2 regions of the Cetobacterium sp. 2G large genome follow, and region 1 is predicted to be linked to the other one. Evidence: riboswitches for the same ligand, from Rfam matches in the RefSeq annotation. Region 1 holds a riboswitch; the other holds the start of a gene.
The links. Region 1 has a riboswitch for lysine ahead of H5J23_RS05980 (aspartate kinase). Riboswitches for the same ligand answer to the same signal wherever they lie in the genome.
Positions count from the first base shown of each region.

Region 2: it holds a riboswitch for lysine, as region 1 does, so the genes downstream of both, H5J23_RS01515 (sodium:alanine symporter family protein) here and H5J23_RS05980 (aspartate kinase) in region 1, are expected to answer to the same signal.

Region 1 is NZ_JACHTH010000005.1:660,733-664,581, reverse strand. Features, by position in the region: gene H5J23_RS05985 (aspartate-semialdehyde dehydrogenase) at 1-846, opposite strand, end outside; gene H5J23_RS05980 (aspartate kinase) at 860-2,062, opposite strand; lysine riboswitch at 2,160-2,334, opposite strand; gene H5J23_RS05975 (argininosuccinate synthase) at 2,372-3,574, opposite strand; gene H5J23_RS05970 (basic amino acid ABC transporter substrate-binding protein) at 3,585-3,849, opposite strand, start outside.
Region 2 is NZ_JACHTH010000003.1:47,515-51,363, reverse strand. Features, by position in the region: gene H5J23_RS01530 (PTS ascorbate transporter subunit IIC) at 1-35, shown strand, start outside; gene H5J23_RS01525 (carbohydrate kinase family protein) at 37-957, shown strand; gene H5J23_RS01520 (ketose-bisphosphate aldolase) at 930-1,883, shown strand; lysine riboswitch at 1,956-2,127, shown strand; gene H5J23_RS01515 (sodium:alanine symporter family protein) at 2,234-3,712, shown strand; gene lysA (diaminopimelate decarboxylase) at 3,709-3,849, shown strand, end outside.

The DNA of each region.
Region 1 (3,849 bases):
CGTTCCATTAGCTTCAGTAGCTAATGGGTATCTATTATTTTTCACATCATCTTCAAGCACAATGCCTTTTGTTTCTCTAAATTTTGCTTTTAGTTCTTCTAAGTTCGCTTCTCTTTCTAACTCAACATTTATCGATATAGAATGTCCATTTAAAACTGGTACTCTAACACATGTTGCAGTTATTGGAAGATTTTTTTTATTTAAAATTTTACGAGTTTCATTTATCATTTTTTCTTCCTCTTTAGTATATCCATTCTCTAAAAAAGAATCTATATGTGGTAAACAATTATTAACTATTGGATGAGGATATGTTTTTGGTTCTTCTCCTTTTAATCCTCTTTGTAAATCCTCTATTCCTTTTATTCCACTTCCCGATACAGCTTGGTATGTTGAATACACAACTCTTTTTATACCATATAGCTCATCTATTACTTTTAATGGAACAACTGATTGAATCGTTGAACAATTTGGGTTAGCTATTATACCATTATTTTTAAATATATCCTCTGGATTTACTTCTGGCACTACTAGTGGAACATTTTCGTCCATTCTCCAAGCACTACTATTGTCAACTACTATTACACCTTTTTCACTTGCAATTGGAGCAAATTTCTTACTAATATCTCCTCCAGCTGAAAATAGTGCTATATCTATCTCTCTATCAAAACTATTTTCTGTAAGCTCCTCTATCACTAAAGTTTTCCCTTTAAAAATAACCTCTTTTCCAGCTGAACGAGCCGAAGCAAAAAGATATAAATTTTTTATTGGCAAATCTCTCTCCTCTAAAACTTTTAAAAAAGTTCCACCTACCAATCCGCTTGCTCCTACTATTGCTATATTATACATTTTAGTCCCTCCATTATATTGAAAATACTTCTGCTAATTTTTCTACTACTTTTATTGTATCAGATTCTTTTATAATTAACGAGATTGAAATTTCTGATGTAGTGCATTGATAAAATGATGAATCAATCTCTGCTAATACTTCAAAAACTTTTGCTGCTACGCCAAAATTGCTTATCATTCCTATTCCTACTAAAGATATTTTTACAACTCCTGTTCTTTTTGTAACCTCTATATCTGGAATCTCCTTAGCAATCTCCTCTAATGATCTATTTAAAAAGTGCTCATCTGTCAAAGGACAAGTAAATCCTATACTTCCCTTAACGTTTTCAACTTCATTTTGTGATATCATATCAACATTAACACTATGCTTAGCTAAATTATTAAAAATGATTGCTACATTTTTAGGAATTGCTAAAAAGTTTTCTAAATTTACCATTATAACATTTTTATTTATAGATATTCCTGTTACAGCTTTTTTTTCAATTATTTCACTATTATCACATATATATGTTCCTGTTTCAACTCCTAAAGTTTGTCCAACGTAAATCTTAACGCCATATTTTTTCCCTATTTCAACTGCTCTAGTCTCCATTACTCCTGCACCTAAATTTGCCATCTCCATCATCTCCTCGTATGAAATTTTTTCAAGTTTTTTAGCATTTTTATAAACTCTAGGGTCTACACCATATATTCCTGTAACATCTGTATATATCTCGCAATCGCACTTTAATGCTGCAGCTAAGGCAACTGCACTCGTATCAGATCCACCTCTTCCTAATGTTGTTATATCGCCATCTTCATTTACCCCTTGAAATCCAGCAACAATTACAATTTTTCCATCTTTTAAATGCTTTTCTATTCTATCAATTTTTATACTTTCGATTTTATTTTTAGTATGTGTTCCACCTGTTCTTATCCCTGCTTGAGCACCAGTTAAAGAGATAGCCTTACATCCAATTTCTTTTAATGCCATACTTAAAAGAGAGATTGATTTTTGCTCTCCTGTTGATAATAATGAATCAAGTTCTCTTACATCTGGAGTTTCTGAAATCTCTTTAGCTAATTTTATCAACTCATCTGTTGTTTTTCCCATAGCTGAAACTACAATTACAATTTCATCACCATATTTATAGTTTTTAGATATATCTTTAGCTATATCTTTTATTTTTTCTATTGTTGCAACTGAGCTTCCTCCAAATTTTTTTACTACTCTCATTAGTTCCTCCTTAGATGATTTTAATAATAAAAAAAGCGATAGTCAAAAAAATAACCATCGCTTAAAACTCTCATTTCAACTATGTTAGCTTAAAATAATCCACGATAGCACAACACCAATTTGGTGACAGTTACATAAATATTCTTTATGTACCCAGCTTAAATTTTTTAGTAGAAAAACTTAAACTTCGGCAAATTTTCCTTTTAACAAACATCTTTGATCTACTAATCTCAGTTTATTTACTAATAAAATTTGCAACCTCTATCAAAATATTAATTTAAGGCAGAATATCACATTTTTTTTCAAATGTCAAAAGTTTTTTCTTAAAAGTGCTTCTATTTTAATCGGTAATCCAAAAAGATTTATAAATCCTTCTGCATCTTTTTGATTATAAACACTATCTTTTTCAAAAGTTGAATACTCCTCTGAATATAATGTAAATGGAGATGTCGTTCCTGCTAAAATAATATTTCCTTTATATAATTTTAGCTTTACTTCCCCCGTCACGAACTCTTGAGTTACATCTACAAAAGCTGTTATAGCTTTTCTTAAAGTTGTAAACCATTGACCATTATAGACTAATTTTGAAAAATCATGTGATAGTTTTATTTTTTCTTGATACGTATCTTTATCTAAACACAATCTTTCTAATTCTTCATGAGCAAAAAATAAAATTGTTCCTCCTGGAGTTTCATAAACTCCTCTTGATTTCATTCCAACCAATCTATTTTCAACCATATCTAAAACACCAATCCCATGATTTCCACCAATTTTATTTAATTGTTTTATAATTTCTACTCCACTCATTTTTTCTCCATTTATTGCAACAGGAACTCCTTTTACAAATTCAATATTTATGTACTCAGATTTTTCATTTGCTACTTCTAGAGTCTTAACCCATTGTAAAACATTCTCATAGTTAGGCTCTTTTGAAGGACATTCTAAGTCAAACCCCTCATGACTTACATGAAATAAATTCTCATCTCTACTATAAGGAGATTTTTTATGAAATGGAAGTGTAATCCCATTTTTTTCTAGATATTCAATCTCTTCCTCTCTTGATTTAATATCCCAAATTCTCCAAGGAGCTATTATTTTCAAAGATGGATCCAAAGCTTTTATAGCTAATTCAAATCTTACTTGATCATTTCCCTTACCCGTTGCTCCATGAGCTATATATTTCGCCCCTTCTATATGGGCCACCTCAACTAAAGCTTTTCCAATAACTGGTCTTGCCATTGATGTTCCTAGTAAATATTTATTTTCATAAATAGCACCTGCTTTTAATGTTGGAAATATATATTCTTCTACAAATTCATGAACTTTATCTACCAAATAAAATTTACTTGCACCTGTTAAATATGCTTTTTCTTCAATTGCTTTAAAATCCTCTGTTTGTCCTACGTTTACTGCCACTGCAATAACATCATAATCATAATTCTCCTTCAGCCACGGAATTATAACTGATGTATCTAATCCTCCTGAATATGCTAAAATAACCTTTTCCTTCATCTCTCTCCTCCTAATTAAAATGTTTTATTATTAATTCATCATAAATACCCTCTGCTTTTATCTCTTCCAAAGCTTTATTTACTTTTTTAATAAGATTTTCATTATTTTTTTCTGCTGCTATTGCATATTTTTCAACTTCACTATCTATTTCTATTATTTTTAAACCTTTATTTTTTGCCACATAACTTTGAGCTGGAACTGAATCTAATATCATTGCATCAATATTTCCACCTTTTAAAGCCATAATAGAAGATGGTGCTGAATTGTACTGAACT
Region 2 (3,849 bases), on a different contig from region 1:
ATGTGAAAGTTATAAATGCAAAGGATGAGTATTAAAATGAATAAGATATTATGTGTAGGACACTCTGCTTGTGATATAACTTACGTTTTACACGAGTATCCTATAGAAAATAGAAAATATAAAGCTGATGAAACAAAAATAATGGGAGGTGGGCCCACTGGTAATGCGGCCTACCTTTTAGGAAAATTTGGTGAGTTTCCATCTTATATAACAACTTTAGGAAAAGATCTATATGGAGATTTAATTGTTAAAGAGTTAAAGTCTGTTCAAGTGGAGCTTAAAAACTCACTAATTAAAGATGGCTATACAACACCTTGCAGTATGATTATAACTAATACTTCAAATGGAAGTAGAACAATATTAAATCATAGAAATAAAAACTTAATACCAAGTGATTATAAAATAGAGTACTCTTCACAACCTGAGATAGTACTATTTGATGGGCATGAGATTGAGTTAGCAAGAATGACATTAGATACTTTTCCAAAGGCTCTAACTGTTTTAGATGCAGGAAGTTATAAAGAGGAAACTGTTGAGTTAGCTCAGAAAGTTGACTATCTAATATGTTCTGAGGATTTTGCAAGGGATTACACAAAAGTAGAGAGATTAACTGAGGAAAACTATAAAGAGGTTTTTTCTAAATTAGAAGATTTAAATGGAAAAACTGTAGTTATAACTTTAGGAGAAAAAGGGTGTATATATAGAAAAAATGGAGAGTTATATAACTTCCCTGCCTTTAAAACAAAAGCTATTGATACAACAGGAGCTGGAGATATATTCCATGGTGCCTTTGTCTATAGTTTAGGAAAAGGGTATGACTTTACAGAGGCAATTAAGTTTTCATCAGTATGTGCATCACTATCTGTGGAGAAAATAGGTGGAAGAGAATCAATACCTGAATTAAAAGACGTATACGAGAGGATGGAAAAATGGCAAAGTACAGATTTCAAGATTTAGGATTAGTTAATACAAAAGAGATGTTTAGAAAGGCCAATGAAAAAGGGTATTCAATACCAGCTTTTAACTTCGCTAACTTAGAGCAATTAAAGGCGATACTGAATGCTTGTCATGAGGCTAATTCAGATGTTATTTTACAGATTTCAGAATCAGCAAGAAACTATATAGGTAAAGAAACTCTACCTCTTATGGTAAAGGGTGCTATTTTAGATTTAAGAGCTAAAGGTAGCAACATTGGAGTAGCTTTAAATTTAGATCATGGTAAGGACTATGATTTAATTAAGGATTGTTTAGATTATGGTTTTTCATCTGTTATGATAGATGCTTCTCACGAGGAGTTTTATAAGAATATTGAAAAGACTAGAGAGGTAGTTGATTTAGCGAAGGAGTACGACGCTTCAGTTGAGGGAGAGTTAGGAGTTCTATCTGGAATAGAGGATGAGATATCTTCTGATGAGAATAAGTTTACTAATCCTAAAGAGGTAGTTGAGTTTGTTCAAAAGACTGGTGTAGATTCACTAGCTATTGCCATTGGAACTGCTCATGGAGCACACAAATTTAAACCTGGGGAAGATCCAAAGTTAAGATTGGATATTCTTGAAAATATAAGAGAGGTTTTAGGAGAGTTCCCAATTGTTTTACATGGGTCATCTTCAGTTCCTGGAGAGTATATTGAAAAGTTTAGAGATAATGGTGGAATGATAAAAGATGCCATTGGAATCCCTGATTTAGAGTTAAAAAAGGCATCTAAATCTATAGTTACAAAGATAAATGTGGATACTGATGGAAGATTGGTATTTACAAGTACACTTTTAGAATACATGAAAAACAATCCTAAAGAGATGGACTTGAAAAAGTATTTAGGTGTACCTAAGAAGGCTATGGAAAGCTATTATTCTGAAAAGATAACGAGAGTATTTAAATAGAGAGATGTTGTAATTTTATAAAAAAAATTTGCTTTAAATTTTTTTGTGTGATATTATGTGTCTAATAAAAAATACAAAGGTAGAGGTTGCAGAGGACAAGAGTAAGTTGATGGAGCTAGACAAAGCTTTGAAGTCAGTTGAAAGGGGAATTTGCCGAAATAAAAATTCGTCAAAATTTTTATTGGGGATATAGAGAACATCTATATAACTGTCATTAGGTATCTAATGTTGTGCTATCCAAAGTTGTAAAACAATTTTCTTATATATCATATAGTGAAATTTTACAAAACTACCATAACTTTTTTGTGGTAGTTTTTTTTTATTAAAAAATGAAAAAAGGGGAAAATAATATGAGTTATTTAAGTAGGGTAAATGATGTTTTTAGTTTTTTAAATCCAATAACGGATGTTCTGTGGGAGTTTCCAAGAAACTTGGAGTTTTACAAAAATATCCCAATAATAGGTGAGTTTTCACTGGCTATTTTACTACTAATAGGGTGTGGACTATATTTCACACTGAAACTAAATTTTGTACAGATCAGATATTTTAAAAGAAGTGTGGATATTTTAAAGAGAAAAAATGAAACTAAAATTGGAATATCTCCAATGGCCTCTTTTCTACTAAGTAGTGCCACGAGAATTGGACCAGGAAACATAATGGGAGTAACAGGTGCTGTTTTAGCAGGAGGGCCTGGAGCACTATTTTGGATGTGGGTTAGTGCATTCTTTGGAATGGCAACATGTTTTGTAGAAGCTACTCTTTCTCAAATTTTTAAAGAAAAAAATGGAGATGATTATGTTGGAGGAATAGCTTACTATGGTAGAAGATTACTAAATAACAGTAAAGTTGTTGGTTTTATAATAGCTGTAGCATATATTTTTTATGCACTATTTACACTACCATCTCAAGTATTTCATATGTTTACAGCATTTGGATCAGTTGCTAGTCAAGTTACAGGAAGTGTTTATGCTAGAACAGATACTTTATATATTGTAATAGGTTTATTGATTATCTTAGTTACAACAATAATTATTTTTGGTGGAATTAGAAGAGTGGCACTAGCTACAGACTTTATAGTTCCAATAATGGCAGTGACATATTTTGTAATAGCACTGTTTTTAATAGGAATAAACTTAGACAAAGTTCCATACTTTTTTACAGCTGTATTTAGGGGAGCTTTTAGTCCTGAAGCTATCTTTGGAGGAGCTATGGGAATTGCACTGCAACAGGGTATAAAAAGAGGACTAATGTCTAATGAAGCTGGACAGGGAACTGTTACTATGGCAGCGGCGGCAGCAGATGCAAAGCACCCAGTTGAGCAAGGGTTTATTCAATCTTTTGGAGTTTTTGTAGATACCTTTGTAATTTGTACAATCTCTGGATTCTTAGTTATAATTGCTAATGTTTGGAATTTAGATGGGTTTGACTTTATGGCTTTAAGAAGTGATAAATTAGGTTACTTTATAACATCATTAAAGGTACTATCTCCAACAATGTTAGAGAAACCTATTCAGTTCTTAGTTGCTCTATGCTATGGAATGTTTGCTTTTTCAACTATCTTAGGAATGATAGCCTTTATAGAGGTTTCAGCAACAGAGATATCAAGAAACAAGGTTTTCCTAAATATTATGAAACTAATATCTTCACTAGTTTTCATACCTTTTGGAGTAGCATGTGTTTGGTCTGGAGCAGAGTTAGATAATATTTGGATAATAAGTGATTTAACAAATATCATGATGGTGTATATAAACGTACCTTTAATTATAATAGGGTTTAAATATAGTCAAATGGCCTTAAAGGACTATGAGGAAAAAGGGGGATTATTATGAAATTTTTAGGAACTATGAAAGATGTTAATGGAGTTTTAGAGATTGGTGGAGTTTTGGTAATGAAGCTACAGGAGGAGTATGGAACACCTCTTTACATATATGATTTAGAGCTTATGGAGAAAAAAATTACAGCTTTA